DNA from 3 places in the Desulfovibrio sp. SGI.133 genome. Region 1 is predicted to be linked to each of the others. Evidence: predicted binding sites of a transcription regulator. Region 1 holds the regulator's gene; each other region holds the start of a gene.
The links. The regulator sigma-54, encoded in region 1, starts transcription at its own class of promoters, with help from an activator protein. The targets are predictions, from matches to a motif close to CTGGCACGGNNNNTGCTT.

Region 1 (10,584 bases):
CCGCCCCGCCGGCCACGGCCAGCCAGGGGATGCCGGGATCCTCGTCACGGGCCAGCTGGGCCAAGCGCTGTTTTTCTGCTTCCAGGCAATCCTGGGGGAAGACAAAAACAAGGCCCGCCACGGCCCCGGAACGGGCCAGAGTGCGGGCTGAATGCCAGTAAAGGGGAACCCCTTTCCAGAGCAGGAACTGTTTGGAGTGGCCGCCTGTAGCGGCGGACAGGCGCTTGCCCTGTCCTGCGGCCAGAACGAGGGCCCAGGGACGGACGGGAATTCGTGTCATGCTGTACTCGCAAAAAAACAGGCAGGAGTCGAACGATAAGCCGGGTTCTGTTCGCGCCGGGGCGCGCGATCGCCATTCCTCTAGAAGAGCAGTTGCCTGCCCTCTCAAGCAGCCTACCCGGAAGGTATGGCCGGGCCAGCCTCCTTCCCTATTTGGCCTTGCTCCAGACGGGGTATGCCGAGCATGCCGTGTCACCACGGCATCTGGTGGTCTCTTACTCCACCGTTTCACCCTTACCCGGCCGGTACGGGACCGGCCGGGCGGTTTGCTTTCTGTGGCGCTGTCCGAAGGTCGCCCTTCCTGGACGTTATCCAGCGTCCTGCCCTGTGGAGCCCGGACTTTCCTCTCCGGGCCAATGCCCGCAGCGGCGATCTGTCCGGCTCCTGCCTGTTGATTTTTAGTCCACCAGAGTCTTGGGTTTGGCCGGAGCGGCCTGCAGTTCCATATCCGGGAAGTGCTCGTTCCAGAAGATCAGGCGCTGGCAGTTGGGGCAGCTCAGGATCTGCTGGCCGCGCTGCAGTTCGATGAAGGACTGCGGCGGGATGGCGATATGGCAGCCGGAGCAGATGCCTTCGCGCACACCGACGATGACGGGGTGCTCAAGACGCTTGCGGATGAATTCGTACCGCACGAAGACGGGCTGGGGGATGACGCCGGCGGCATGCTGGCGCTTTTCTTCCAGTTCGGCCAGTTTGGCCTGGGCCAGCTGGATCTTTTCTTCCAGGCCGTCGCGGCGCACTTCCAGTTCGGCCTGGAGAGCACCGTGGGTCAGGTCCAGTTCGGCCAGGGCTTCGTTCTGGCGCTGCACCTCTTCCATGAGGGTCATCTTTTCTTCCTCACGGGAGCGGTTGATCTTTTCCATGCTGTCCATTTCGCGCATCATGGCATGGTATTCGCGCGTGTTTTCCACCTGCATGAGCTTGTTCTTGCTCTTCTTGATGCGGGCGGAGTCGTCGTCGATCTCCATGGCGAGGCGCTTCTGCTGTTCCTGCAGGTGGGTCAGCTTTTCCACGATGCGTTCGCGCTGGGCGTTGCTGGCATCGAATTTGGCCTGCAGCTCGTCCAGCTGACGGGGAGCGGATTCCAGTTCCTGACGCACGGCAAAGATGGCGTCGTCCACTTTCTGCAGCTCGACAAGCTGGCGGATCTGGTCAAGGTAGACAGCGGTGCTCATGAGGTTCCTCCTAAAGAACGCGGGGATGGACAGGCTGGAAAGGGGAGGCCGAAGGCACGAAGACGACTTCGAGCGTCGGGCAGGCGTGCTGCAGGTGGATGGCGGCACGCCGCATCATTTCTTCTTCCAGGCTGTGATGGCCCACGTCGAAAAGACAAAGTTGCGTATCCAGCGCCGTATGGTATTTGACGTCGCCGGTGATGAAAATGTCGGCACCTGCGGCGCGGGCCTCCTCCAGCAGGGAGGAACCCGAACCGGTGCAGTAGGCCACACGCCGGATGCTTTCCGGGCAGGGACCGCTGACGGTGGCGGTACTCAGGTCGATGTGCGCGGCCAACATGTCGGCCAGCTGCTGCAGGTCCACGGGCTCGGCCAGATCGCCGGCCAGGCCGAAGCCGTGCGGCAGATCCCCCGTGCCGGGGCCGGTGGGTTCCAGCACGGCCAGATTGTCCAGATGCAGCTCGCGGGCCAGCCAGGACACCGGGCCGTCGCTGTTGACGTCCAGCGAGGTATGCGCGGCGTAAAGCGGCACATCGTTGGTCAGCAGCAGACGCAGGACTTCGTGATAATGGCCGATGCGGTTGGGCAGCGAAGGCTTGAGCGCCAGCGGATGATGGCTGAGGATGCACTGCGCACCAAGCTCGAGCGCGGCCGAGACGAAAGCCGGACTCGGATCGAGGCAGACAGCCAGACGCGTGGCGTCGGTCCTGTGCGCGGCCACCTGCAGGCCCGAAGCGTCCCAGGACGCGGCGCCCTGCAGGGGGGCCATCTGTTCTATGATGCTAATGATCTCTGCTATATGCATATCGATCCCTCACAGTAAAAAAGCACTTCCCTGAAACCAGAAAAGTGCTTTCAAAAGCAAAGGGCGGCAGGCTCGCTGCAAATGATCGACACCTGTGTCTGCGACCACTGGGGCCGTAACCAGCAAAATGGTTCAAAGAATCTAGCTGGCCCTGAGCCCGCTGTCAAGCGGGAAGTCCCCTCCCCTCCTTATATTAAAGGGCGCGCAGGTAGCGCACGGCGTTGGAGAACAGCTGGGTGGCCGGGGGCACGTCGATGGAGCCGCGGGTCCAGGTGGGGTAGTTGGTCACATGGTGGAACGCTTCGGGGTGGGGCATGAGGCCCAGCACACGCCCGCTGGGGTCCGTCAGGCCGGCGATGGCCAGGCTGGAACCGTTGGGGTTGAGCGGATATTCCATGGTCGCCTTGCCGGTCTCGGGATCGGCATACTGCAGGGCGATGAGGTTTTCATCGGCCAGGCGCTGCAGGGTGGCGTCGTCACGGGCGATGAGCTTGCCTTCGCCGTGGCGCACGGGCATGGCCATCATGGGCAGATCCTTGGTGAAGACGCAGGGGCTTTTGGGGTTGGGCAGCAGATGCACCCAGCGGTCTTCGTAACGGGCGGAGTCGTTGTGGCTCAGAGAGACCTGGCGTTCGAAGCGGTTGTTGTCCAGGGCGGGCAGCACGCCCAGCTTGACCAGAAGCTGGAAACCGTTGCAGATGCCCAGGATCAGTTTGCCGTCGTTGATGAATTCGGTCAGGGACTGGAGCAGGGGAGTGCCCGTGCTGTCCTTCAGATAGCGCCAGCGCATGCTGGCAGCCTGGGCGGCACCCAGGTCGTCACCATCCAGGAACCCGCCGGGGAACACGAGAAAATGGTAATCGCTCAGGCGGACTTTGGCGGCCACGATGTCGGAAAAGTGCACGACGTCAGCGCGGTCGGCACCCGCGAGACGGGCGGCGTGGGCGGTTTCGAGATGGGAATTGGTGCCATAGCCGGTGATGACGAGAGTATTGACTGTGCCCATGCGGCAGAAGCCTCCTTGCAAGCGGTAGCCACAAAGGGCCACTATAGAAATGGAAAAAGAGACTACCTGCAAAGTTTATAATAGTCAATGCTGGTAAAATGATTCAGATTGGTGTAAAACCTCCCGATTGCGCGAGGGCGGTTCGCCCGGGCGCAGCACATGCGGTCCGGACCACGGTCCGCTGTATGTCATCAAAAGGTAGGAGTTCATGAAAACCAAGTTCATTTTTGTTACGGGCGGTGTGTTGTCTTCCCTGGGCAAGGGCCTTGCCGCGGCTTCGCTGGGCGCCCTGTTGCAGACCCGGGGACTTTCCGTCACCATCCAAAAGCTGGATCCGTATATCAATGTTGACCCCGGCACCATGAATCCCTTCCAGCACGGCGAAGTGTTCGTGACCGATGACGGGGCCGAGACCGACCTGGACCTGGGCCACTACGAGCGTTACCTCAACGTGCCCATGTCGCGCAAGAACAACACCACTTCCGGTGCCATCTACAACCACGTGATCGCCAAGGAACGCCGGGGTGACTACCTGGGCGGCACCGTGCAGGTGATCCCCCACATCACCGACGAGATCAAGCGCACCGTGCTTTCCCTGGCCGAAGGCGACAACGCCCCTGACGTGGCCATCATCGAGATCGGCGGCACCGTGGGCGACATCGAAGGCCTGCCCTTCCTGGAAGCCATCCGCCAGCTCAAGTCCGAGCTGGGCCGCGACAACTGCCTGAACATCCATCTGACGCTGGTGCCCTATCTCAAGGCCGCCGGTGAGCACAAGACCAAGCCCACCCAGCACAGCGTCAAGGAACTGCTTTCCATCGGCATCCAGCCCGACATCATCCTCTGCCGCTGCGAGCACAGCATCCCCGAAGAGATGCGCCGCAAGATCGCCCTGTTCTGCAACGTGGATCAGGATGCCGTGTTCTCCTCCGTGGACGTGGGCAACATCTATGAAGTGCCCCTGCGCTTCTACGAAGAAGGCTTCGACCAGAAAGTGGCCATCATGCTGCGCCTGCCCGCGCGCAACGCCCACCTGGAAGACTGGAAAAAGCTGGTCTACGACTGTGCCAATCCCCAGGGCAGTGTGACCATCGCCATCGTGGGCAAGTATGTGGACCTGAAGGAAGCCTACAAGAGCCTGCATGAAGCCCTGATCCACGGCGGCGTGGCCAACCGCGTTTCCGTGAACCTGCGCTACGTCAATTCCGAGAACGTGGACGACAGCAACGTGGCCGCCACCTTTGCCGGCTGCGACGGCATCCTGGTGCCCGGCGGCTTCGGTTACCGCGGTGTGGAAGGCAAGATCGCCGCCATCCGTTATGCCCGTGAGAACCGCATCCCCTTCTTCGGCATTTGCCTGGGCATGCAGTGCGCGGTCATCGAGTTCGCCCGTCACGTGGCCGGTCTGGAAGACGCCAACTCCGAAGAATTCGATCCCCTGAGCGCCCACAAGGTCATCTATCTGATGACCGAATGGTTCGACTTCCGCACCAAGAACCTGGAAAAGCGCGACGCCGAGAGCGACAAGGGCGGCACCATGCGCCTGGGCGCCTACCCCTGCAAGATCATCCCCGATACTCGTGCCTTTGAAGCGTACGGCAAGGAACTGGTGGAAGAACGCCATCGTCACCGTTACGAGTTCAACAACGCCTTCAAGGATCTGCTGGAAGAGAAGGGCATGGTCTTCAGCGGTACCGCCCCCGACGGTTCCCTGATGGAGATCGTGGAACTGCCCGACCATCCCTGGTTCCTGGGCTGCCAGTTCCACCCCGAGTTCAAGTCCCGTCCCATGGCGGCGCATCCCCTGTTCCGTGAATTCATCAAGGCCGCCAAGAACAACCACAAGAAATAGGGCTTTTGTGCAAGAAAAGCCGTTCAGGACGCTCCGCTGGCGCGGGGCGTCCTTTTTTTATGCAATGACTTGAAATATTCCCTTTTTTGTGCTCCCAGGCCAGCCTCCCTTGCCTATTGGTGCAGCATGTGGCATGGTATTTGAAACGTAGAAAATTTTTACTGACAGGATAGCACCCCATGGCATTGGAACTTCGTCAACAACTCAAATTGTCGCAGCAGCTGGTCATGACCCCCCAGCTGCAGCAGGCCATCAAGCTGTTGCAGCTTTCTCGTGTCGAACTTCTGGAGACCGTCCAGCAGGAATTGCTGGAGAACCCCTTCCTGGAAGAGGCTCCGGCCAATGAGCCCGTGGCTCCGCAGGATCAGGAAGAGGCGCGGCACGAGAAGCCCCAGGACGAAGTTTATGACGAAGATCTTTCCCGCAATGCCGACTGGGAGGAATACCTCGGTGAATTCGCCAGCACGCCGCGCACCTCGCAGGGACGGGAACTGGAGATCGCGGAAGAGATATCTCCCCTGGAGGCTCGTTACTCGGCCAAGCCCACGCTGGAAGGCCATCTGCTCTGGCAGCTGCATCTTTCGACCCTGACGGACGAGCAGAAGGAGATCGGCGAGATCATTATCGGCAATCTGGGCTCGTCGGGCTATCTGCGGGCCAGCGTGGAAGAGATCGCCGAGATGGCGTCCACCACGCCGGAGGCCGTGCAGACCGTGCTGGAGCGCGTACAGCTTTTCGACCCGGTGGGCGTGGCTGCCCGGGATGCCCGTGAATGTCTGTTGGTGCAGCTGAAAAACCTGCGCTATGACCGTGACCCCATCCTGCTGGAGCTGGTGCAGTCGCATCTGGAAGACCTGGAAGCCCACCGCTACAAGCCTTTGCTGCGCAAGTTCAAGCTGGATATGGAAGGCCTGCGCGAGTACCTGGACATCATCCAGTCCCTGGAGCCCCTGCCCGGTGCCAGCTTCGACGGCAGCGAGCCCACCTATGTGAGCCCTGACGTCTTCGTGTACAGCGTCGGTGACGAGTTCGTCATCCTGCTCAATGAAGATGGTTTGCCGCATCTGCAGCTCTCCAGCATGTTGCGTGATGGCGTTCCCTCCTGTAATGAAAAAGAGAAGGACTACGTTTCGGAAAAAGTACGTTCCGCCTCCTGGCTCATCCGCAGTCTGTACCAGCGGCAGCGGACGCTGTATAAAGTGGTGGAGAGCATCGTCAAACATCAGCAGCCCTTTTTCCGTGATGGCGTCACCAAGCTCGCGCCGCTCATCCTCAAGGATATCGCCGACGATATCGGGATGCATGAATCCACGGTCAGCCGCATCACCACCAACAAGTATGTGGCGACGCCGCACGGCATCTTCGAACTCAAATTTTTCTTCAACAGCGGGCTTGAACTGGACGATGGAAGTCAGGTAGGCTCAGAGAGCGTCAAGGCACTGATCAAAAAGTTCATCGCTGGCGAAGATCCCAAATCGCCCCTGAGCGACGAGCGGCTCGGCGAGCTGCTCAAGGAACAGTTGAAGGTCAATATCGCACGGCGCACGGTGGCCAAGTACCGCACGGCGCTGAACATCCCCTCATCCTCAAAGCGCAAGGAACATTTCTGATTCCTGCACCACGGGAGGTTCTATGAACATTGCTTTCACTTTCAAGAACTTCGAGGCCTCCGATCATCTGAAGAAGTATGCCCGTCGCCGCATGGAGAAGATGGGACGCTTTTTTGGCAAGGCTTCCGGACTGGAAGTCGGTGTTGTGCTTACTGTGGACAAGTTCCGGCATCGCTGTGAAGTGACCATCGCCGGCGAGGGGCTGCACCTGAGTGCTTCCGAGCAGTCTTCCGACATGTATGCCGCCATCGACCTTGTGGTGGACAAGGTCGAGGCCCAGATCAAGAAGCACGTCTCGCGTGTCAAGGAACAGCGCCGTCAGGCCCGCAATGCCAACGTGGACGTCTTCACCTACAACCTGGAAGCCGATCCCGATGAAGAACCCACCGTGGTGGGCACTGAGCGCTTTGCGCCCAAGCCCCTGCATCTGGACGAAGCCCTGATGCAGCTGGAATCCATCGGCAGTGAGTTCCTGGTCTTCATCAATGCCGAGACCGACCGCGTCAATGTGGTGTACCGCCGTCGTATCGGCGGCTATGCCGTCATCGACCCTGTCCTGTAAAGACTTCGGGGCCCCCGCAAGGGGGCCCCTTCGAGATTGCCATGAGCCAGACACCATCCGAGGGCGCGGCAGCGCCTGTCCAGGTCTGTATAGTCACCGGGCTTTCGGGGGCCGGTAAAAGTACGGCGCTGCGGGTCTTTGAAGACCTGCGCTATTTCACTGTGGACGGGCTGCCTGCCGGGCTGGCCGTCGAGATGGTGGAGATGATGCGGCGCGGATCCATGGAACGCTTCCGGGGCATGGCCCTGGGCATGGACATGCGCCAGCAGGACTTTCTGGAAGAGCTCAATGTGGCCCTTGCCCAGCTTTCCGAGCATGGGGTCCGGCCCATACTGCTTTTTCTGGAAGCCGGAGCGCAGGAACTCATGCGCCGTTATGCCACCACTCGCCGGCCCCATCCGCTGGAGCGTGAGGGCATGGGCCTTGAGGATGCCCTGCGCGAGGAACGCACTCGTCTGGCCCCTGTGCGCGAGATGGCGGATCTGGTCATAGATACCAGCCGTTTTTCCATCCATGACCTGCGCCGCGCCATCCAGAAGCGCTGGAGCAGGACATCGGGCAAGCTGCGGGCCATCCGGGTCAACGTTATCTCGTTCGGCTTCAAGTACGGTGTTCCGCGCGAGGCGGATTTCGTCTTTGACCTGCGCTTTTTGCCCAATCCCTATTTTGTAGAAAAGTTGCGTCCCCTCAGCGGCAAGGACAAAGCTGTCCGTGACTATGTTTTTGCCTCCGAGGCCGCGCAGGAATTCGAGAAGAAGCTTTTCGACCTGGTGCGCTTCATGCTGCCGCAGATGGAAGCGGAAGGCCGCTACCGGGTCGCCATCGCCGTGGGCTGTACCGGTGGCCGCCACCGTTCCGTCGCCACGGCCGAGGCCCTGTTCCAGATGCTGCGTCAGGCGGATTATCCGGCCAGTATCGAACACAGGCACCTTGAACTTGGCTAGGAAAGCTGGCACTCTTGGCCTTACGTGCTGCATTTTGCAGAAATTTCAGTTCCAGCGCGAGGTATGTCATGTCGGAACAGCAATCTTCCACCCAGGTCGGCATCATCGTTGTCGCCCATGCCGACTATGGCTCTGCCATGTTGCGCACGGCGGAGTTCATTCTTGGTACCCTGAGCGACTGCACCTCCATCAGCGTGGACATCGCCCAGGAAGTGCCCGAGACCGTGCGCCGTCTGGACGATGCCGCCCAGCGGCTGGACAAGGGCGCCGGGGTCATCATCCTCACCGACATGTTCGGCGGCACCCCCACCAATCTGGCCCTCTCCCTGCTGGGGAGCCATAATGTGGAAGTCGTCACCGGCGTCAACCTGCCCATGCTGCTCAAGGTCTTCACCTGTCGCGAAAAGCCCCTGGCCGAGCTGGCCAAGCTGGCCGGAGAGGCCGGAACCAAGGGCATCGTCGTGGCCGGCAGCATGCTGCGTTCCCGGAACAAAGAAAAAACAGGCGATTGATCCGTATGCTCTGGTTCAGAGTGGACAACCGTCTGGTGCACGGGCAGGTCATCGAAGGCTGGCTGCCCTATGTGGCCGCCCGGCACCTGATAGTTGCCAATGACGCCATGTCGGCGGACCTGCTGCAGCAGCAGATCGTCTCCTTGGCCGTGCCGGAGCAGGTGGCCATCCACTTCGTACCGGTGGACGCTCTGCTCGAGACCCTGGCCTGCTGTGGCGAGAGCAGCCTCGTCCTCTTTGCCGACTGTCAGGATGCCCGCAGGGCCCTGGAAAGCGGCGTCGCCATCCGGGCCCTCAATATCGGCAATCTGCACTACGCACCGGGCAAGATCCAGGTCTTCCCGCATGTGGCCCTTTCCGAACAGGACAGGGAGGACTTGCGGGCCATGCTGCAACAGCAGGTAGAGCTGGATTTCCGCTGTGTGCCTTCCGACAAAATCCGGGATGCTTATGAGCAGCTTCTCTGATGCCCTCTGGCTGGGCGTGCAATACGCTTTTTTTTTGTCCTCGCGGGGGTAGCCCGTTCCTCTTTTGTCTTCAGGCTGGCTGACAGGCCCCTGTTCTGGGCCCTGCTGCTGGGCGGTCTTTCCGGCCAGTGGCAGCCCGCGCTCTCGCTGGGGATCGTGGTGGAGCTGCTCTGGCTCGATGTCATCGCCTTGGGCAGTGTGGTCCCGCCTTTCGGGACCCTGGCCTTCCTGCTGCTTTTCCCCCTGTCCATCATTCCGGGCTGGTCCGAGGCCCATCAGTTCCTAGCTCCCCTGATGTTCGCGGTATTCGCGGCTTACGGAGCCAGCTATGCGGAGCGTTACCAGCGGGTGGCCCTCAATCCGTTGGTGGACTTGGTCACGGCGTGGTTTTCTTCCGGTCGCGGCTGTACGCCGGGGCAGGCCGTGGCACTGGGGACCGTTGTGCGCGCTGCCTGGCAGTTCTCGCTCTACATGCTGTGCTATGTGGCCTTGTGGCTGGCCTGTGATTTGCTGGGAGATGCGATCTTCCTTTTTGAAGGGCAGATGAGCTGGCCCATATTGTTTGCTGCCAGCATGGTGGGCGGCATCCTTTCGTTACGTACACGCCGGGCGTATGCCTGCCTTACGGGGATGTTCGTAGCTGTCTGTGGCTTTTTGGCCGTGACCAGACTGGACATGTTCTAGGAGCTGCCGGGCGCTTTCGGGGAACAGATCCTTCATAACCTTGCTATAAAAAAGCTGCGTCCTGCAGGGCATTGCCGTGCGGACGCAGCTTTTTTCGGTTGCCATCTGTGGTGGAGGACAGTGCCGGAGGAAGACGGTTTTTGCCGTCATCCCTGGTGAAAAGTCTGCATCCAGGCCAGCACGGGCAAGAGCAGGGCCAACAAGGCGGACAGCCATTGCGGCAGGCCCGGCCAGCGCCGTCTGGTACGCAGGGCCTCCCAGAAACCGAGGGGCATGCCGGCCACCAGGCCGCAGATATGGGCCAGATAGTCCACGTTCCCTTCGCCCATGCCCCACATGGCCAGAATGCCTACTCCGGCCGCCAGCGGCAGATAGCGTTTGCTTTCATGATGCAGGACCATATACCCGGCCAGGGCTCCGATGGCCGCGAAGACAGCTGTGGAAAAGCCCAGGCTGAGGACGAATTCCCGTCGCAGCGCCACGGTGAGCAGATTGCCGAGCCCGCCGCCCAGTACGGTCAGCAGCAGGGCGCGCCCCGGACCTGTCAGCCGGGCCAGCAGGGGCAGCATGATACCGCCCAGCAGGACATTGCCGGTCAGGTGAGCGGCGTCGGCATGCAGGGTCAGGGCCGTGAACAGGCGTTGCCATTCGCCGTAGATGCGCAGGCGGACGTTGTCCAGCGCTCCGG
Region 2 (10,584 bases), on a different contig from region 1:
ATGAAAATAAAGTGTTGGTATTTTTGTTGGTATCCCAATTTTTACAAAAATATAACACTTAGAATTTATTGTATAAAATGTGTGATTTTTGTTGACGCACGACCATTGCATGTAAGCCCCTGATGCGAGAGCGTCAGGGGCTTTTTGCGTCTGTGGGGCCGCTGTGTCCTGCGGATAACGAAACGGGCCGTCCCGAAAGGGGCGGCCCGTTGGTGTTTCGGAGCCAGACGGCCGGTACGGAGGCCGGTAAAAAACAAGGGCCCGGGAGGACACGGAGAACATCCTTTCCGGACCCTTGGGAGCTGTCGTCTGCAGCCGACAGTCTCCGGGATATTGTCTGCCTGATCAGTGCTGGGGGGCACCTTCCCCGCTCAGGGGCCGGGAGGGGGCATGTTCCTCCGTCGGGGACGTGTCCTCCGTTTTCTTGCCCAGGGCCAGCAGGGCCACACCGCCGAAAAGCAGGCCCATACCGGCCAGCTCCTGTCCGCCGACAGGCTCATGCAGCAAAAAGATGCCCCAGCAGGCGGCGCCCAGCGGCTCCACCAGGGCCAGCGTGGCGGCCATGGCCGTGGGGGTGCGGCGCAGCCCGGCCAGGGTAAGGCTGAAGGCCAGGGCGGCGGTCACGACGCCCAGATACAGGGCCATCCCCATCCCCTGGGGGTGCAGCAGCCAGAGCGGCGGCGTGCAGAAATGGACGGGCAGCAGCAGGAGCCCGCTGCCCGCGCAGAGCAGGAGCATGATGTGCTCCGGCGCGTGGACCCGGCCCAGAGGCTTGCTGAAGACGAAGTAGGCGCCGTAGCAGGCCCCCGCCAGCAGGGGCAGGAGCAGGGCGGCCGTGCTGGTCTCCTGGCTGCCGCCCAGATTGAGCAGCACGAGCCCGGCCAGGGCCAGGCCCGTGGCCGGGTACCAGATGCGGGCAGGGCGTTCGCCCAGGACGATACGGGCCAGGATGGCGGCCATGACGGGAGAGAAGCCGATGGCCGTCACCGTGCCCACGGCGACGCCCGCCTGCTGGACGCCCCAGAAGAAAAAGACCTGGAAGCCCAACAGTCCCAGCGTGGCGGGAATGAGCCAGCGCAGCTGCCAGTGCCGCAGCCCCGCGGGCAGGGAATGCCGGCAGGCGCACCAGGCCCAGAGGGCCAGGGCTCCGATCTGCATGCGCAGGGCCCCGATGCCCAGAGGATGGCTGCCATCCGGGGCCAGGGCCTGTACGGTGCCGGTGGTGCTGAAGCACAGGGCGCCGAGGATGATGCACAAAGGGCCGCCAGCCAGCAGAGAAGAGCCGCAGGAGATCCGCCCGGGGCTCGCTGTGATGCTCATGGTACGTCAACTCCATCTGTAAGGACGTTCGCCAGTCCGCATGAGCAGGCCGGTGATGTGGGTCACAAGGCTGTGCCGTCGGGCACAAGCTTGCCTGTGGTCAGCAATTTCCATGCCGCATCAGGGGTATTTTGACGATCGCCAATTATATTGGCTGCGTAAGGTTGTTTTTCCTTTGTCTGCGGCCGGGAGCCCCTGGCTCAGGGCATTCATGGCCGGTGACTGATGCCGCTGTCGAGGGGCTGCCTGTAGGGATGGGCTGTATAAGACAGATAAATCAGGGTGCTGGAGGAGATGGCTGACTGAAGGGGGGGTAGGCGGGTACGGTTAGCCAAATAATCACAAGCAGGTCTTTTTTTACATAATGTAATATAAATTTTAATATAAAAATTAAAATTTTTTTATTTTACTTATTATTTTTTAAATTAAAATAATGGTTATTATTTCTTTTTTCGTGAGAAAACGGGATATTGCCCGACATAGGGAAGTTTTTCACATATGGCACGCTTATTGCTGTGCAGGGAGGGACTATAGTTTTCGCCCGGGAGTTTGCCAAAAGGTGCAACGACCAGGCTTCATGTGCATGTATGGCAGCCATAACAAGCAATCCGCAGCGGTATCAAATTCATAACGGAGAAAATGGTATGTCGGAACAGGTCAAGTTGGAAAAGTCCCTCTCGCCATTGCAGGTGTGCGCACTGGCTTTGGGCTCCATTGTCGGTTGGGGTTGCTTTGTGCTGCCCGGTGATATGTTCCTGCCCCAGGCCGGTCCTGTGGGTACCCTGCTTGGTTTCTTTGTGGGTGCCTGCCTGATCAGCTTCGTTGCTGTATGCCTCAGCTACATGGTCAAATACGCCCCTGTTGCTGGCGGTGCTTTTGCTTATGCGTATATCGGTTTTGGCCCCCGCGCCGCTTTTGTTTGCGGCTGGGCGCTGGTGATCGGCTATCTTGCCATTGTTGCTATCGACATCGCAGCCCTTTCGGTCATTTTCCGCTTCCTCTTCCCCGGTGTGTTTGAGTTCGGAGAGCTCTATTCCATCGCCGGATGGACCGTGTATTCCGGTGAAGTCATATTGATGACGGCCGGTACCCTCTTCTTCGGTTACATCAACTACCGCGGTATCGGCTTTGCCGGCGCCCTGCAGCTGATCCTGGCCTTCATGCTGACCTTCGGCATCCTGGCCCTGTTCGGCGGCGTGCTGACCCTGGATACCGCCAGCGTGGCCAACCTGAGCCCCGCCTTCTCCGACAAGCGCAGCATGCTGGCCTGCGTGCTGCTGGTCTTCGCCATCTCTCCCTTCCTGTTCGTGGGCTTCGATACCGTGCCCCAGGCTGCTGAAGAATTCGCCTTCGATCCTTCCCGTGCCCGTAACATCATGGTCGTCGCCATCTTCTGCGGCGTGCTCCTGTACGCCATGGTGATGCTCTCCGTGGGCATGGCCGTGCCGTATCCCGAACTGCTGGCCAAGCTCGACGCCCAGCGCGCCACCGGCGGCGCCGCCTGGGGCACCGGTGAAGTGGCCACCATGGCCTTCGGCAAGTTCGGCTCCATCGTGCTGGCCGTGGCCGTGTTCGGCGCCGTGTGCACCGGTACCAACGGTTTCTTCATCGCCACCAGCCGCCTGCTGCTCAGCATGTCCCGCAGCGGCATCCTGCCCGCCTGGTTCGGTGAGATCCATCCCAAGTACCGCACCCCCTACAAGGCCATCCTGTTCACCATCATCGTCGTGCTGCTGACTCCCTTCGCCGGCCGCTCCGCCGTGGCCTGGACCGTGGACATGAGCTCCGTGGGTACCGGTATCGGCTACCTGTTCACCTGCCTGGCCGCCCGCCGCGTGATCATGGGCAGCGAAGGCGTGGACAAGAAGGGCCTCAAGCTGTTCTGCTGCGCCGTGGGTACCATCACCGCCGTCATGTGCATCCTGCTCCTGCTGGTGCCCGGTTCCCCCGCCCGCATCGGTACCGCCCCCTTCATCTGCCTGGCCGTGTGGGTCGTGCTGGGCTTCATCTTCTACTTCTCCAACAAGAAGCACTGGATCTCCCTGCCTGAAGAAAAGGTCCGTGAGAACGTGCTGGGCCGCAAGGACATAGCGGTCTTCTTCAAGAAGTAACCTCCGGCGGCTCCCCGCAAGGGGAGCCGGACACTGGCTGTCCGTTCGCCGGACCGCCTTTCATGGAAGCCGCCCTGCCCCCCGGGGCGGCTTTTTTATCGGGCTCCCGGCGCCCCTTGCCAAAACGGCATGGTGCCCCTATGCAGGAGCAGCAATCCAGATCATGCGGGACGCCGCGGCCCCGGGAAGACCGGCGGCGGGGCAGCGTCCACAGGAGGGAAGGTTATGCCCGAAGCTACGGACCTTTTTGTTTTCTTCGCCTGGATCCTGGGCGGTTTCGTCTCCGGCGTGAGCGGCATCGGCGGGGCCATGGTGGCCTTTCCCCTGCTGGCGCTGGTCATCCCCGTCCATCAGCTCATCGCGCTGACGTGCATCATCAACGTGGTCATGGACGGCTGCTTGGCCAGTATGCATTTTCGCCATTGCCGGCTTTCTTCCCTCTGGCCCATGCTGGCGGGCTCCGTGCCCGGGTCCTTTGCCGGGCTCTATATCCTGCAGATCTGTTCCGGCGCCGTCCTGCAGGGGGCCGTGGGCCTGCTGCTGCTCTACTATGTGTACTGGCAGATGACCTACCGCGCCGCACAGGGACCTGTGTCCCACCCGCAGATGCTGGGTGCCGCGGCGGGCTTCGGGGCCGGGTTGCTGGGCACGGCCATCTCCTTCGACGGCCCGCCCATCGGCGCCTATGGCCTGTGCATGGGCTGGGAGCCGCGCGTCTTTCTGGGCACGCTGGGCGTCTTTTTCGTGATCCGCGGTTCCTTCACCGTGATCCTGCAGGCCACGGCCGGCTTCTACACCCCGGAAGTCCTGGGCTATGCCCTGTACGGGGCGCCCGGTGTCATCCTGGGCACGCTGCTGGCCTTCCCCGTGGCCAAGCGCATCCCGCAGGAGACCTTCCGCAAGGTGCTGCTGGTCATCATCGGCGTGGCCGGGGCGGTCTGCCTAGTGCGCGCCTTCCTGTAGACCCCTTTCCAGGGCATGTATGCGGAACGGCCGACGGACGTATGTCCGCCGGCCGTTCTCGTCGTCTGCCGGTATCCTGAGGCAGGATCAGTCTTCGTTCTCGATGTGCAGCACCTTCATGCGGTAGTGCAGGCCCGCCGGGGTCAGCTCCATGATCCGGGCCGCCTTGGCCACGTTGCCGCCGGTCACGCGCAGTACGTTGCGGATGCAGCTGGATTCGTATTCGTGCAGGCAGGTCTTGATGGAGACGCTGTCGCCGCGCCGGATGCCGCGGTAGTCGAAGTAGTCCGGCGTGGTGGCCGCGGAGACCGGCATCTGGGGCTCCGCGCGCATCATGTTCGGCAGGGGCGGGCGCAGGTCGTCATCGGCGGGCTGGAGGTTGCAGGCCTCGCGGAAGTGGCGCGGCAGGTTGTGGACGGTGATGACGTCGCTGCCGTCCAGCAGGGCCAGGCTGCCTTCGATGACGTGGGCCAGTTCGCGGATGTTGCCGGGCCAGGGGTAACGGCGGAAGATGCCCATGACCTCGTCGTCCAGGGTGACGCCGGCGGTCTTCATGGCCAGTTCCGAGCGGTTGATGATGTGTCGGACCAGCAGGGGAATGTCGTTCTGGCGCTTGCGCAGGGGCGGCACGGCGATGCCCACCACGGCCAGACGGTAGAAAAGGTCGCGGCGCAGCAGGCCCTGATCCACGGCCCGCAGGGGATGCTCGTTGAGGATGCTGATGATGCGCACGTTGATGGGGATCTCCGTATGGGAGCCCAGACGGCGCACGCGCTTTTCCTGGATGACGCGCAGCAGCTTGGCTTGCAGGCCCAGGGGCATGGAGTTGAGCTCGTCGAAGAGCAGGGTGCCGCAGTTGGCCTTTTCGAACAGGCCGGGCTTGTCCGGGGCGTCGGTATAGGCGCCCTTGACCGTGCCGAACAGGATACCTTCCAGCAGGTTTTCCGGGATGGCGGCGCAGTTGACCGGGATGAAGGGATGCCCGGCGCGGCTGCTGGCCGAGTGGATGGCCTGGGCGAACAGTTCCTTGCCGGTGCCGCTCTCGCCCCAGATCATGACCGGCGAGGAGCTGGTGGCCGCGGAGCGTGCTTCATGGATGCATTCCTGCAGGGCTTCGTCCCGGCCCACGATGCTGGAGAAGGTGTAGTAACTGTAAGGCGTGTCCGCGTTGCAGGGCTTGAGGGGGCGGCGCGACTCCGAAACATGGGCGGTGTTGCCCGTCCAGATGGTGAAGGCGATGACGCCGTCCTTGCGTCCGTGGTCGAACAGGGGGAAGAAGTCCGTCACCGTGCTGGCCAGGAAGTTGGTGGAGGTGGCGTACCAGTAGGCTTTTTTGAGCAGGGGCTTGCCGGTCTGGAGGCATTCCATGGTGGGGATGACCTCCAGCTCGTGGGGGACGTAGAGGCTGGTGATGTGCTGTCCCTCCACGGGGATGCGGGTGAAACCGTCGGCACGGCGCTGGATGGGGTTCATGTATTCGCAGATGCCGTCGGCATCGACCACGGCCACACCGATGCACATATTATCCCAGATGGCCCGGACTTGCGGCGTCAGTACCGAGGCCCGGTTGACGTTGTAGAACTGGCGGCTGTTGAACATGCTTTTCCCCCTGGATAAGGGACTTTTATAAAGAGAAAGTTTTTTTGATTTTCATTAAAATTTCTTTATTTTTTCTTTCCGGTCAAGATGTTTATTTATTTCAATAAAAACAAATAGTTAAATATGAAAAACGGCAATTTGTCCATTTTGGCACAGCCTATGCTTTAAACTGGGTATCGGCACGGAGCGCGCCCGGCGCGTCCCTGCCCCGACATGCAAACAACATCGCCTTTCAGGAGATCGTCATGACCGTACATCAGTTCGAAGACAACGCCGCCAAGGGCGCCCAGGGTTACGCCATCAACTGGGATACCGCCGAAGCCCGCGTGAAAGACCTCAAGGCCTATCTCATGAACGCCCCTCAGGTTATGGACCCCGAGCGGCTGCAGTTCCTGAACGAGGTGTATGAGGAGTTCCAGGGCGAACCCGTTTTCTACATCCGCGCCAAGCTGCTGGAACGCGTGCTGACCAAGAAAAAGATCTTCCTGGACGGCAACCCCATCGTGGGCACCCTGACCGGTACCCGCGCCGGCGTGTACGCCTATCCTGAATGGAACGTGGCCTGGATCAAGGAAGAAATGCAGATGGCCAAGATGGCCTCTCTGGGTGAAATGAAGATCCCCCAGGAGACCACCGAGCTGCTGGAAAAGACCTACAAGAAGTGGAAGGGCCGCACCTGCATCGACCTGAACAACAAGATGTTCAAGGACAAGTACGGCTTCAACCCCGCTCCGTACTCCAAGGCCGGCGTGTACTATGACAACGTCAGCGTGGCCAGCGGCTCCGGTATCGCCGACTACCCCCTGGCCCTGAACAAGGGTCTGCGCTGGGTCATCGACGACATCAAGAAGCGCCTGCTGGAATGCCCCACCACCCTGGCCAACAAGGAAAAGCATGACCTGTACCGCGCCATGATCGTGGCCACGGAAGCCGTCATCGCCCACTCCCACCGTTACGCCGATCTGGCCGAGAAGACCGCCGAGACCGAGACCGATCCCAAGGCCAAGGCCGAACTGCTGGAAATCGCCGAGATCTGCCGCCGCGTGCCCGAATTCCCGGCCCGCAACTTCCGTGAAGCCATCCAGTCCTTCTGGTTCATCCACCTGGCCATCGAAGTGGAACAGATGGCCTGCGCCTGCTCCCCGGGCCGCTACGGCCAGTACATGTACCCCTTCTACAAGAAGGACATCGAAGAGGGCAATCTGACTCGCGAACAGGTGCTGACCCTGCTGAAGTTCCAGTGGATCAAGCATCTTGAGCTGGCCGAATACCAGGGCGGCTCCTACGCCATGACCCTGTCCGGCCACACCGGCCAGAGCATCACCATCGGCGGCGTGGACGCCAACGGCAACGACGCCAGCACCGAGCTGGAAGAACTGCTGCTGGAAACCCAGATCCAGATGAAGAACATCCAGCCCACGCTGACCCTGCTCTACCATCCCAAGCTGAAGGAATCCTACATGCAGAAGGTGGTGGAATGCATCCGCGGCGGTTCCGGCCAGCCCCAGATCCTGAACAACAACGTGGTCATCCAGCGCAACCTGGCCCGCTTCTCCCAGTACGAAGGCGGCATCACCCTGGAAGACGCCCGCAACTGCGGCAACTACGGCTGCGTGTCCACCGGCATCTGCGGCAAGGGCAGCTTCATCACCCAGGAAGACCAGCCCTGCCTGGCCAAGATCGTGGAACTGATGCTCTACAACGGCAAGGATCCGCTGACCAAGAAGCAGCTGGGCATCGAGACCGGTGATCCGACCCAGTTCCAGAGCTTCGACGAAGTGTACGACGCCTACAAGAAGCAGCTGCGCCACATCTTCGGCATCTCCCGCAAGCACTCCGACCTGAGCCAGATGGCCCGCCTGCAGGTGGTGCCCAGCATCTTCCGCTCGGTCATGTACGACGGCTGCATCGAAAAGGGCATGTGCGAAGAAGCCGGCGGCACCCGTTATCCCCAGGTCAACCCCATCATGACCGCCGGTATCGACGCCGCCAACTCCCTGCTGGCCATCAAGCACCTGGTGTTCGACACCAAGAAGATCACCATGGCCCAGCTGATGGAAGCCATCAAGGCCAACTTCGAAGGCTACGAAGACATCCGCAAGATGTGCTTCGAAGCTCCCAAGCACGGCAACGACTACCCCGAAGTGGAAGGCTTCGTGCAGCAGTACTACCGTGACGTGGACGAGATCCACCACTCCGTGGGTCCGGACTGCTTCGGCCACCGTACGCCTCTGGACGCCTACTCGCTGTCCTACCACAACTACTTCGGCTCCCTCATGGGCGCCCTGCCCACGGGCCGCAAGGCCGGTGTGGCCCTGACCGACGGCAGCGTGTCCGCCATGCCCGGCACCGACCATGAAGGCATCACCGCCCTCATCAAGTCCGGCGCCGAAGCCATCGACACCGTGCGCTACGGCGCCAACCACTTCAACGTCAAGTTCGTGCCCTCCGCCCTGGAAGGTCCCAACGGTGCCCGCACGCTGATCTCGCTCATCAAGACCTACTGCGACTTCGGCGGCTCTCACATCCAGTTCAACTGCGTGAGCTCCGACACCCTGCGTGACGCCCAGAAGAACCCGCAGGACTACACCGACCTGGTGGTCCGCGTGGCCGGCTTCAGCGCCTACTTCACCCGTCTGGACAAGGGCGTGCAGAACGAGATCGTCAAGCGTACCGAGTACGCTTCCTAACCAACAGCCAATCCTTATATAACCTCCGGCCTGGGGACCGCGTCCGCAAGGGCGCGGTCCCTCCGGTTGTAAGAACGGGGGAGGACGCCATGAGCCAGGGAATGATCTACAATATCCAGAGGATGTCCGTTCAGGACGGTCCCGGCCTGCGGACCACGGTCTTTCTGAAAGGCTGTCCTCTGCGCTGCCTGTGGTGCAGCAATCCCGAATCGCAGCAGTTCACGCCGCAGATGCTGCTGTTCGACAATTTGTGTGTGAGCTGCGGCGCCTGTGCGCAGGTCTGTCCCAACGGCGCCGTGGTGCCGCTGGAAAGCGGCAAGATGGGCCGCGATACGGAAAAGTGCACCCACTGCGGCGCCTGTACCGAAGTCTGTCCCAACAAGGCGCGCGTCATGTCCGGCCGTATCATGACCGTGGAAGAAGTCATGGAAGTGGTCCGCAAGGACTGGCTCTTCTACGAGAACTCCGGCGGCGGCGTGACCTTTGGCGGCGGCGAGCCCACGGCGGGCGGGCAGTTCTTCCTCGATCTGGTGCAGACCGCCCATGACGAGGGACTGCACGTCACGGTGGATACCTGCGGCTTCTGCCCCGAGGACAGGTTTGACAAAACCATCGGCCTGGCCGATCTTTTCCTGTTCGACTGCAAGCACATGGACCCGGAACAGCACAAAAAGCTCACCGGTCAGGACAATGCCCTCATCCTGCGCAACCTGGAGGCCGCGCTCTCTTCCTCCACCGAAGTGCGCGTGCGCATGCCCCTGATGCCGGGCCTCAACGATTCCGACGAGAATCTGGCGGCCATGGCGGCCTTTTTGGGGCGCTTCGGCCGCAAGCAGGTGGAGATCATGCCCTGCCATGCCTTCGGCAAGAGCAAGTACGCCGCTCTGGGCAAGCCTTACCCCGATGTGCAGCAATATACCCCTGAAGGTCTCAAGGCCGCGGAAGAGCGCTTTGCCCGCCACGGTCTTGTCCCTGTCATCGTATAACCCTTGATGGAGAAAACAATGTTCACTGTTACTGTTGACGAGAGCATGCTGGAAAAGCTCCGCGGCATGCTGGAAGACGAAGATGAAGGTACTTGTGTGCGCCTGCGCGAATACAAGGTCGGCGGTGGCTGACATGCCAAGATCGTGCTCGGTCTGGGCATGGACGAATTTGATGAGGACGAAGACGAGCAGATCGACATCGACGGCGTTCCTTTCGCCGCGGAGAAGGATTTTCTGGAAAAGTACGGGACGGCCTTCACGCTGAGCTACGGCGAGAACAAGGAAGTGGTCCTGACCGCCAACCAGGCCTAATCTCCCGGGGATGTCCCGGGCGAGTACGGCAAAGCCTCCTGCCCTGGCCATGCCATCGCGAAGGGCTGCCGTAAGCGCCGGATTCCCCGTCCGACGACGCCGTCCTGACGCTGGCGACTGCCGCCATCAGGGCGAATACGCAGGGAGCCTGTCCATTTTGGACAGGCTCCCTTTTTTTATGCCTTTTTTCCTTCTTCCTGTTGCCAAAAGGCCGCTACCTCCCTAAGCATGGACTGCGCGGTGGCCTGTTCCGCATACGTGCGGGACGGGCAGGGGAGAGGCCGCGGCCCGGAAGGCGCCCGCAGGCAAGACAAGCATTGCGGGGAGCGATGCCGCATGGTGCGGAAGGCTGCCGCACGGCTCGTGCCGCTCCTTGTGGAGTAGGAAGCCGTATGCGGCGCAGGGCCCGGCGGCACAGTCCGTTTTTCTGCGGATGGACGGAAAAGGCCGTACGGCGCATGCCTGACGGGACGGTCATGGCCGTATGGGGCGGCAAGCAACGCACTGCGCGCGATCGTCCCGCACCGTGGCTGTCCGCTGACAGAGCGGAACGGCCGGAAAGGTAGTTCGATTTTTCATGCACTGATGGGGGCGGCCCGTGGC
Region 3 (10,584 bases), on a different contig from region 1:
GCTGCGTTCGCCGATCTGGCGCACGGAACCTTCCAGTTCGTAGTAGGCATAAAATTCGGCCGTATCGAAGAGCTCGCCGTTCTCGCCTTCGGGCTGGTCCTTTTCACAGGGGCCCATGTCCAGACGCAGCCAGTGGACGTCACGGGTCTGCTCTTCCAGCATCTGGGCGGTCAGGTCTTCGCGATAGGCGGGATGGGTGGTCTCCACCAGATAATCGAATTTGCCGAGGCAATAGGCGCTGAAGCGCGAGCGCACCATGGTGTCGGCATCGTCGGGCCAGGCCTTGCCTTCCAGGTAGGGACCACAACATTCGTCCAGAGGGCGGCCACTGCCGCAGGGACACAGTTCAGACATCTTGCAGTTACATCCTTGTTATGACAGCTGCCATGACAGGAGCCACGGCGCTTTGCAAGTGTAGCCCATGGCCGCCCCGGCGGCAAGCAGGACAGGCGGGGGACAGTGGAACGGGGCGCGTTACGGGGCATGGCGGTGTTCCCGCCCCGGCGGTCCCACTTCCAGAGACAGACGGACACCGGACATGCCCCTTCCCTTCCGAGGTGGGACATGCCGAAAAGTCCGGCGGCCGCATATTGCCGGCACGCGGCCGGAGCCTTCACAGGCGATGAAAAAGGGCCTCCCTGCCGGGAAGCCCTCCTTGCGATCTTTTGGAAAAAGAACTCAGTTGCGCGGTGCGGACAGACGCACGTAGCAGCTTTCCGGGACTTCGCCGTCGGGCAGTTCTTCGGCAGCCATCCGCAATTCCATGCAGGTAGCGGCCTTTTTCTCCAGCCTGGCCCGGCCCAGCAGTTGCCCACCGGCATCCACCACCTCGCACAGGGCCCCTTCGGCGGGGCCTTCCTTCTTGGAGCCCGAGCACCAGAGCATCAGGCTGCCGTCCTTCCGGGCCTCCGTGCGGAAAACTTCGCTGAACCCGGCGTACCAGAGCAACCTGACGATGCGCCGCCCGGACAAGAAGGAGAGCAGGCCCGGCACAATGCCGATACAGGCCAGGATGCCGGACAGCCAGAAGGGATTGAAACCCAGCAGGGCCACTGTCAGGGAGAGCGCTCCCTGACGCAGGCTGGCGGCGTCGCTCCAGACAGTGATCTCGTAGCGCTGTGTGGCGCTGGCCGGTGTGCCGCGCACCCGCACGCTCAGGGCGTAGGTACCGGGAGTGGCCCCCTGCTCCGCCACGATCTCGCCGCGCCACATGCCGTTACCGAACCAGTAGCTGGCAAAAAAGCCGTCCAGACGGAAGCTCAGCGGCGCGCCTTCCGGGGTCACGGAGACCAGCAGGTCGCTGTCGCGCGGCTTGTCGATGCCGATGGGGCCGGAAAGCATGGTCCCCTGCCCGGCAACGATATCCAGATGGTTGGATCCGGTACGCATGAGGGCCTGCAGACCGTCCACAAGAACGAGGACAGCCAGCCCCAGCACAAGAGCGGCCAGCAGACCTGTGCGGCGCTGGCGTTCTTTGAGGGCTGGCAGTGCCTGCCAGAAAGTATTGGAGGAAGCGTTCATAGGGGCAGTCTAGAGGAAGAGCGGCCTTCCGGCAAGCCCGCCGCCTCCGCTTCGGGCCCCGGCCCAAAGCGGCGGGGACGGAGGGCAGCGGGCTTTTCCGGAGGCGAATGTCAGCGAACGATCCCCAGGTGGTGCTGGGGCTGTTCCAGGACCCGCCAGTAGACCAGACTGGCGCCCTGCCGGGGCAGTTCGATGTAGGTGGCGCCTTCATCGGCGTAGACCTGGCGGATCTTGCGGATCAGGGCGAACGCCCCCATCCAGACAGGAATGGAGATGCCAAAGAACCAGAGGCAGAACGTGCTCATGGAGGACATGGGCGAACGGGAGGCCATGTACATGCCCAGGAAGACAGCGCCTATCATCACCACATTGGCAACAATGCGGACGATGCTGGAATACAGGGAACGCTTGTAGCTGCTGGTCATGACGGGCTCCTTGGCGGGAAGAAGGTCTGTTATCAAAAGACTGCCGGGAAAGGCTTTTCACGGCAGTCTCGTCTAGCAGGAGGGGTGGGGGGCGGAGGGCCGCCCCCCTGGTTGTGGATGCTGCTGTTGTTTACTTCTTGAAGATGTTGGTGCGGGTGATGTTCATGAACCGCAGGGCCTGATGCTTGGCATTTTCCTTGTAGTACATGCGGACTTCGTCACCGGCTTCCCAGGTGGCCGGGGGCAGGTCGATCTTGTCAGCGGGGATGGTGAAGGTCACCAGGGCCTGCAGGCGGGCCGAGTATTCGGTCACAGACATCTTGTCCTTGTCGATGATGGGGAAGGTCTTGCCCTGCACCTTGGGATGGGTGCGCTTGATGCCCTTCTCAACATCGGTGAACTGCACGTTCAGGACTTCCAGAGCCTTGGTCTCGGGGTTGTAGATGGTGACAGTGGACTTATCCAGGTCGAACATCACGCGGCCGCCGGGAACGGGCAGGGGGCCGATTTCAGCCGGATCGGCAGGCAGGGTATACTCATGGATGCCGCCGGAGTAGTGGGGATTCAGCTGGTCATGATTGACGTCCAGCACCACCAGCAGGGTTTTGGTTTCCGGATTGAAGGCCACGCAGCGGCCCTGTTCCACCTGGCCAAATTCGCACGCGGTCAGACCGAGGCTGAGAGCCAGTACCAGAGTCAGAATTACGTTACGCATTCTCATGTGCTGCCTCCTTACGCCTGGCGCTTCTTGGCGGCCAGTTCAGCCTTGGCGCCCTGAACCATACGGACGGTGATGTAGAGGGAGATGGCGCTCACGAAGCCCAGAACCACCACGGTAGCCACGCCGTTGATGAAGCCGGCATAGGCGGGGAAGTAGGGCTGGATGAGCTTCAGGACCACGGAAGCGAGGCAGCCGATGACGGCGCAGCCGAAGGCGATACGGATGCCGTAACCCTTGATGTACTTGGTGGCGACAGCACCGATCTGGGCACCGATGGCGGCACCGACCAGCATGATGAGGGCGGCCACGAGTTCAGTACGCCCCTTGAAGGTGAAGGAAGCGGCGCCGTACAGGCCGGAGATGGCCACTTCGAAGAGGTCCGTACCCACGGCCACGTGGGTGGGGCAACCGACCAGGTACACCAGGGCGGGCATGCGGATCAGACCGCCGCCGATGCCGAGGATACCGGCCAGCCAGCCAGTGAACAGGGAGACCGCGATGGGCAGCCAGGCGGAGCAGTAGATACCGGCGCCGTGGAAGTGCACCATGGGGGGAATGCGGATGGCGTGCAGCTTGGAGGCCCAGTCGATACCGGTGGCGGTAGCGGAGAGCTCTTCACCGCGGGCGGCGGCTTCGCGTTCCTTCTTCTTGCGCAGGGCCACGTCATGGAAGACCATCCAGGCCATGCAGATCAGCAGCACGACGTACAGCCAGCGCACGACCTTGTCGACGGAACCCAGGCGTTCCAGCCACATCAGCATCTGGGCGCCCAGTTCCACGCCCACGATGGTACCGACCAGCATGGTCAGGCCGAGCTTGTAGTCAACGTTGCCGAACTTGCCGTGCCGCAGGGTCGAGATCAGGGATTTGCCGGCCATGTGGGCAACGTCCGTGCCCACGGCGAAGGCCATGGGGAAGCCGAGGATGTTCAGACCGGGGGTAACCATCCAGGCACCGCCCATACCAAAGAAACCACCGATGATGCCGACGCCGAGACCCAGAATGATCAGACCGGGCCAGAAAATCGTCACGCCGGAGATGGGCATCAAAACATACAACCAATCCATGTTTTCCTCCCTTCCGGCCTAGTGTTCAGCCAGCTCGCGGTGCTTGAGGTCGATACCGATGTGCGACATCACAACGTCGGCCAGGAAGCCGAAGATGCAGCCGACCGTCGGGATGATGATGATGGTCAGGATGGTGAAGTACAGATGACTGTCATTGTACATCTGCGCCCACCACAGCATGATACCGTCCAGGCGGCGGGTATCGGCCACGATGACCACGTTTGCCGCCGCCTTCTTGGCTGCCAGGGCCAGGGAAGGCATCATGACCAGCAGCATGACGAAGCTGCCCGCAATAGCTGTCCAGAGCTTGCGCATCATTTTCATGTTCTCCTCCGGGTCTTGGGGTTGTTACATCCAGATCCTGCGTCCCACGGCAGGACCATTCGTCCCAAACTTCACATGCTCGTTTTAAGCAACACCCGTGCCAATTTCGCTAAAAAACCCGAAAATCCTTGATTACCAACACTGCCAAGCGTTTTTCCTCTTGCGCAAACTGCGCATTGCGGATAGATTTTCAGGAAAGTTGCACGTTTTTTGCGTTATCGGGAGGACGTATGCGCATCTGGACCAGACCCGTCCTGGGAAATTCGCTGGAAACCACCCGGTTCTTCGTCAACCGCAGCATGACAAGCCGGGTGCTTTTGCTCGGTTTACCGCTTTTGACGCTGGTTTTATTACTTGTTTTCCTCGCAACGGGACGCAGTATCGAAGCCATGGTCAATCGCGCAATAGCCCGCAATGCCCAGTTGCATGCCCAGGCCATGAGCCTTTCGCTTGAGCAAATTCTCACAGAGACCCGAAACCAGCTCCTCATCCTGGCCGCGGGTTCCATGGAGCCCAAGGACATGGTACGGCGTCTCCAGTTCCGCGTGCGTGCCGAGGGCCTGCGCTATCGCGAGGTGGCCTTCATGGGCACGGATCCCTCCCAGCGCTATCTGCTGCTCAGCTACGGGGGCGAGATCATCTCCATCCCTCCCGATATCGCCTCCGCCACCGTGGGCAACCCCTTCACCAGCCTGAGCGCGGCCCAGCGGCCCGGCCATGTGCAGGTCAGCCAGCCCCTGGAAGTGGTCTATTCCATGGTCCCGCTCAACGATTCCGTGCAAAGCATCCCCCTTTACGTCATCCGCTTCTCCACGCCCATCTACGACAGCCAGGGCGTCTTTCAGGGCATGCTCATCCTTTCTCTGGACCTGACCGTCCTGCGCGACGCCATCAGCATGTTCTCGTCGTCGTCCGCTCCCCTGCGCACCGCCGACGACGAGACCCGCATCCGCAGCATCTTTTTCGACAACCAGGGCTGGATGCTCTTCCAGTCCGAGAATCTGGAGGCGGACGATGCCAGCGGCCGCCTCAACAGCGACTCGCTGCGCGCCGGCTTCCAGGGCGAGTTCGGCCGCGCCGGCTTCAGCACCGCCTTCCGGCCAGGCTCCAACCACGTCAATTACTGGTCCATGGTCTCCAACGTCCAGAGCGGGCATTCCGGCCAGATCTTCCTGGACAACGGCGATGCCTGGGGCCATGGGGACAACGCCGTGGAAGGCGTCAGCTTCGCGCCCGTCACCTTTACCGCCAACCCGGACAGCCCGCACACCATCGTAGGCGGCCTGGCCGTGCTGGACACCAGCTTCACCGCCACCCGCACCGGCATCCAGATCATCGGCATCTACGGCATCTGCCTGCTGGCCGGCATCTGCCTGCTGGGCCTGGGCCTGGCCTGGCTGGCACGCGGCACCACCAAGCGCCTGCGCCGCCTGTCCAATGAAGTGAACATGCGCATCGACAGCCACAGCTCCAACCCGCTGGTGCTGCCCCCCATGCCCCGCGAGCTCGAACAGCTCAAGGATGCCATCAACGCGTTGCTCCACCGCCTGCGCCGCAGCGAGGAGGAACAGCTCAACCAGCAGCTCATGCAGGATGCCCGCTGGGCCCGCGAACCGGCCGAGAACATGCCGGAGCTGGACGACATCCCCGAAAACGGCCTTGTGGGCACCTCTGCCGCCATGCAGGACCTGCGCGCCAACATCCTCAAGGCCGCGCCCACCATGGCCGACGTCCTCGTCATCGGCGAGACGGGCACCGGCAAGGAGCTGGTCTCGGCGGCCATCCACCAGGCCAGCCCCCGGGCCAACGGCCCCTTCATCACCATCAACTGCGGTGCCCTGGACGAGAACCTGCTCATGGATACCCTGTTCGGCCACGTCAAGGGCGCCTTTACCGAGGCGCGCCAGCCCCGCAAGGGCGCCTTCCTCACGGCCGAGGGCGGCACCCTGATGCTGGACGAGATCGGCAACGCGGCCCCCAAGGTCCAGCAGGCCCTGCTGCGGGCGCTCTCCACCCGCATGATCCGTCCGCTGGGCAGCGACGAGGATGTGCCCTTCGATACCCGCATCATCGCCGCCACCAACGCGGAGCTGTTGCAGGACGCCCAGGAAGGCTCCTTCCGCGAGGACCTCTATTACCGCCTGGCCGTCATCACCATCCGCACGCCTCCCTTGCGCCGCCGCAAATCCGACCTGCCCCTGCTGGCCGTCTTCTTCCTGACCCGGGCCGCGGAATCCCAGGGCCTGCCCACACCGCGCCTCAGCCGCGGCGCCCTGCGCAAGCTCCAGGAATACCACTGGCCGGGCAACGTGCGCGAGCTGCAGAACTGCCTGACCCGGGCCCTCGCTTTTTGCGAAAATGGCCTCATTTTTGCAGAAAACATCCAGTTGGGACCGGATACCCTTCCCGGAGACATTGCGCGACCGGAACGCGGCAAGCTTTCCTGCCCGCCCGCGCGGGCCGACAGCAGGCAGTCCCACAGCGAGGCTACGGAAAAGACAGAAAATCCTGTTGCCCAGCCCGTTCCGGCCGAAAGCGAGAATCAGGGCGTGATGCCCGTTGCAGAAGATGCCCCGCCGCGCCTCAATGCCCGCCTTGCCCGGCTGCTGCCCCAGATCGTGGAGCTCGGCAGCATCAGCCGGCAGGAATATCAGGACATGGCAGGCAAGGACATCTCCATGCGTACCGCCCAGTATGACTTGCAGATCCTGGTCCGCCTGGGCCTTGTCCGCAAGGAAGGACGCGGCCCGGCCCAACGCTATATAGTGTTGCCGGCAGCACGCGGGTTCCGCGCCTGAGGCAGCCCTTCCGTGACATGACGGCAAGACGGTATGACCGCCTGCCGGATACCGGACGGTCTGCCCCGGGCGGCCACGGCCTCCAGGAACAGGCCGTACGTACCTGCGCCGTCTGCCTTCCAGCCCTGCCGGGGGAAGCAAAAGGAAGTTCCATGATCACGACCATCAAGATCCTCAAACGCATGTTTGGCCTGGAGCCGCGCATCAGCCGCGAGCAGGCCATGGCCGCTTTCGGCCGCCGCTACGCCTCCTTCAACGAGCTGCTCCAGTCCAATGCGGACCTGGCCGCCATCCTGGCCAAACTGGACGCGGCCCAGCGGGGCGACAAACATCTGGAGACCCATCAGGTCCGGCGCATCGCCCGCAAGGCGGTCTTCCACTGCGAACGCATGACGGCCTGCCTCAACGACATGTCGCGCAACCGCTACAAGGATCTGGAAAAAAGCGTGGCTGCCATCGGGCAGCACATTGAGAACGAGCTGGAAAAGCATACCCGCGGCGACGTCAACGCGCTCATCCTGCCCCTGACGGAAGTGGACGCCAGCATGGGCTACAGCGTGGGCGGCAAAAACGCCAACCTGGGCGAACTGAGCAACATGCTGGACATGCCCGTGCCCCCCGGCTTCGCGGTCACCATCCAGGCCAGCAGCCTGGCTCTGTTGCGCCCCAGCGGCCTGTTCAAAAAGATCCACAGCACCTTGTGCAAGGTGGACGCCGACGTGCCCCACAGCCTGCAGGACGCGGCCCGCACCGTGCAGAACCTGATTCTGGAGGCCCCCCTGCCCGAAGAAGTGGAAAAAGCCCTGTTCGACGGCTGGGACGAAGCTTTCGGCAAGGACAGCCAGGTACAGGCCGCCCTGCGCTCCAGTGCCGTGGACGAGGACGGGGTGCAGTCCTTTGCCGGCCAGTACCTGAGCATCCTCGGCGTCACGCGCGAGAGCCTGCCCATGGCCTTCAAGCGCGTGCTGGCCAGTCTGTTTTCGCCCCGTGCCCTGGCCTACCGCGCCCGCAACGGCTACCCGCTGGACGCCACCAGCATGGGTATGTGCTGTCTTAAGATGGTGCAGGCCAAGGCGGCCGGCGTGGCGTTTTCCCGGCATCCCGTGGACCTGCGCTCCAACTGCGTCATGATCCAGGGCACCTGGGGCCTGGGCGAGATGGTGGTGGACGGCACGGCCACCCCGGACAACTGGCTGGTCTCGCGCGCCAACCTGCGCATCCAGCAGGAGACCATCGCCCACAAGGAGGTCCGCCTCGTGCTGGCTCCCGGACGCCACGGCGTGGAGAGCAAGGAAGAGGATGTGCCCGAAAGCCTGCGCAACGTGCCCAGCCTGTCGCATGAACAGGCGCAGCAGCTGGCCTCCATGGCGCTGGAACTGGAACGCCATTACCAGTATCCGCAGGACGTGGAATGGGCCGTGGACGAAGATGACCAGATCATCCTGCTCCAGACCCGGCCCATGGGTCTGGACGCCTCGGTCAGCGAAGTGACGGCCCCGGCGCTCTCACACTTGCGCCCCCTGCTCAGCGGCGGCGAAGTGGCGGCCAAGGGCGTGGGCTGCGGCCCCGTCATCCATGTGCAGCCCTCGCAGGACCTTACCCACTTCCCCGAAGGCGCGGTCATGCTCCTGCAGCACACCTCGCCCGATGCCATGGTGGCCATGCAGCGTGCCTCGGCCATCATCGCCGAGACAGGCAGCCTTACCGGTCACATGGCGTCCGTCTGCCGTGAATTCGGCATGCCCACGGTCATCAACCTGCCCGGTGCCACCAGTTTGCTGGAAGAAGGCGAGGTCGTCACCGTGGACGCCATCGGCGGACGCGTGTTCAAGGGCGAGATCCCCGAGCTGCTGGCCCTGCGCCTGCAACCCCGCCGTCCCGCCGCGGACACCCCGGCCCTGATCCTGCTGCGCCGCATCGCCAGCTACATCATGCCCCTGCATCTGGTGGACCCGCACTCCGAGCTCTTCAGCCCGGCCAACTGCACCTCGCTGCACGACGTCATGCGTTATGCCCATGAAAAAAGCTACAGCGAGATGTTCCTCATCTCCGACAGCGTCACCGAGGGCAGCATGGGCGCGGCCAGCCAGCTGGTCTGCCCGGTACCGCTGGACCTGTACGTCATCGACCTCGGCGGCGGCCTCAAGAATCCCGAATCCCGCCGCGTCACGCCCGAGGACGTCATCAGCGAGCCCTTCGCCGAAGTGCTGTCCGGCATGCTCAATCCTGCCGTCCAGGCCCGTGGCCCCCGCCCCATCAACATGCGCGGCTTCCTGTCGGTCATGAGCCAGAACATGAGCGGCGGCAACCAGCAGGGCGGCCAGCGTTTCGGCGACCGCAGCTACGCCATCGTCTCGGACCGTTACGTGAACTTCTCCTCGCGCGTGGGCTACCACTACGCCATCCTGGACAGCTGGTGCGGCGAGACCCTGAGCAAGAACTACATCCGCTTCGAATTCGCCGGTGGTGCGGCCGGCAGCGTGCAGCGCGAACGGCGCGTGCGCTGCATCGGGGTCATCCTGACGGAACTGGGCTTTACTGTAGAAATCGTAGGCGACCGTATCCGCGCCCGCTACCAGAAGTACCCCCGGCTGGACGTTCTCTCGCGCCTGGACCAGCTGGGCCGCCTGCTCATCATGACCCGCCAGATGGACATGCTCATGACCTCCGATGCGGCCGTACACGGCTATGCCATGAAATTCCTCAACGGCGAATATCATTGATCCCCGGCAGAGGATCGTATCCTGTCATGGAAGCCCCTCCCCCGCGGAGGGGCTTTCCTGTTTCTCTCTCTTTCGGCGGAGTAGCCACTTTTTTGCGCGGATCGGGTTGCGGACGCAACCAAATAGCCTTAGATTGTCTCGTCTCCCTCTTCCTTTTCAGCAAGGCGGTCTCCCATGCTCCCTACGCTGCCCGAAAACGAAAAAAAACAGACGCTCTTCAGCCGCGACTTCATCCTGCTTTTCTGCATGGCCATGTGCAACAACAGCTATATGGCCGTCTTCTACTGCTTCGAACAATGGCTGGAAGGCTTGCAGGTCAGCCCCAACTGGCGCGGCATCCTGCTCTCGGCCCTGTTCGCCATGGTCTTGCTCTGGCGGCCCCTGGCCAGCATCGTGCTGCTCTCGCGCAGCAAGCTGCCTGCCCTGCTGGTCACCATCTGCCTTTCCAGCTGCATCATGCTGGCCTATCCTTTCATCCACGGGCCCGACAGCATCTGGTTGATCCTGGGCCTGCGCATCGCCCAGGGCATCTCGCTGGCGGTCTACTCCAGCTGTGTGGTGGCCGTGCTTGTCAGCTGCATCCCCAAGGGCCAGAGCGCCCGGGGCTTCGCCATCTTTTCCCTGACCACCCTGCTGCCCTATTCCATCATCCCGGCCGTGGGCGAGCAGATCCTGCCCCTGCTGGGCGGTGAGCCCCGCCTGTTCGCCCTCATGGCCGTGCTGGCCATCCCGGCCCTGTGCATGCTCGTGCCCCTGGCCCCCAAGCTGCGCAAGCCCGAGATCTCCGCCGATACGGCCAAGAACCAGATGACGCCGCGCGCCATCCTCTATTCCATGACCCATTCCGGTCTGGGCTGCATCTATCTGGCCTGTCTTTCCTTCAGCATCATGACGGCCCTGGCCATCTACTTCATGAAGGGCCTGTGCGTGACCACCGGCGCCACCCCGGCCATGTTCTTCATGGGCTACACCACCACCATCATTCTGGTGCGTCTGTTCGGCGGC

Region 2: ACQRBR_RS06710 (glycyl radical protein) is a predicted target of sigma-54. The motif match lies at 6,141-6,158, and genes of this name have one in related genera.
Region 3: ACQRBR_RS09270 (DVU0150 family protein) is a predicted target of sigma-54. The motif match lies at 4,145-4,162, and genes of this name have one in related genera.

Annotation. Positions count from the first base shown of each region.
Region 1 covers NZ_JBNPMK010000001.1:539,973-550,556, reverse strand. Annotated here, with positions in the region: gene ispD (2-C-methyl-D-erythritol 4-phosphate cytidylyltransferase) at 1-280, opposite strand, end outside; RNA gene rnpB (RNase P RNA component class A) at 301-664, opposite strand; gene ACQRBR_RS02540 (zinc ribbon domain-containing protein) at 678-1,454, opposite strand; gene ACQRBR_RS02535 (Nif3-like dinuclear metal center hexameric protein) at 1,465-2,259, opposite strand; gene ACQRBR_RS02530 (phosphoribosylformylglycinamidine synthase subunit PurQ) at 2,453-3,265, opposite strand; gene ACQRBR_RS02525 (CTP synthase) at 3,474-5,117, shown strand; gene rpoN (RNA polymerase factor sigma-54) at 5,297-6,727, shown strand; gene hpf (ribosome hibernation-promoting factor, HPF/YfiA family) at 6,750-7,289, shown strand; gene rapZ (RNase adapter RapZ) at 7,331-8,233, shown strand; gene ACQRBR_RS02505 (PTS sugar transporter subunit IIA) at 8,302-8,745, shown strand; gene ACQRBR_RS02500 (PTS sugar transporter subunit IIB) at 8,751-9,212, shown strand; gene ACQRBR_RS02495 (hypothetical protein) at 9,369-9,896, shown strand; gene ACQRBR_RS02490 (rhomboid family intramembrane serine protease) at 10,043-10,584, opposite strand, start outside.
Region 2 covers NZ_JBNPMK010000003.1:358,440-369,023, forward strand. Annotated here, with positions in the region: gene ACQRBR_RS06690 (DMT family transporter) at 346-1,320, opposite strand; gene ACQRBR_RS06695 (APC family permease) at 1,965-3,431, shown strand; gene ACQRBR_RS06700 (sulfite exporter TauE/SafE family protein) at 3,657-4,394, shown strand; gene ACQRBR_RS06705 (sigma-54 interaction domain-containing protein) at 4,482-5,993, opposite strand; gene ACQRBR_RS06710 (glycyl radical protein) at 6,239-8,683, shown strand; gene ACQRBR_RS06715 (glycyl-radical enzyme activating protein) at 8,773-9,669, shown strand; gene ACQRBR_RS06720 (ErpA-related iron-sulfur cluster insertion protein) at 9,688-9,981, shown strand.
Region 3 covers NZ_JBNPMK010000007.1:21,406-31,989, reverse strand. Annotated here, with positions in the region: gene ACQRBR_RS09295 (YchJ family protein) at 1-354, opposite strand, end outside; gene ACQRBR_RS09290 (hypothetical protein) at 679-1,521, opposite strand; gene ACQRBR_RS09285 (hypothetical protein) at 1,632-1,946, opposite strand; gene ACQRBR_RS09280 (DUF4881 domain-containing protein) at 2,077-2,667, opposite strand; gene ACQRBR_RS09275 (sulfite exporter TauE/SafE family protein) at 2,679-3,734, opposite strand; gene ACQRBR_RS09270 (DVU0150 family protein) at 3,753-4,058, opposite strand; gene ACQRBR_RS09265 (sigma 54-interacting transcriptional regulator) at 4,289-6,856, shown strand; gene ACQRBR_RS09260 (PEP/pyruvate-binding domain-containing protein) at 7,009-9,579, shown strand; gene ACQRBR_RS09255 (MFS transporter) at 9,754-10,584, shown strand, end outside.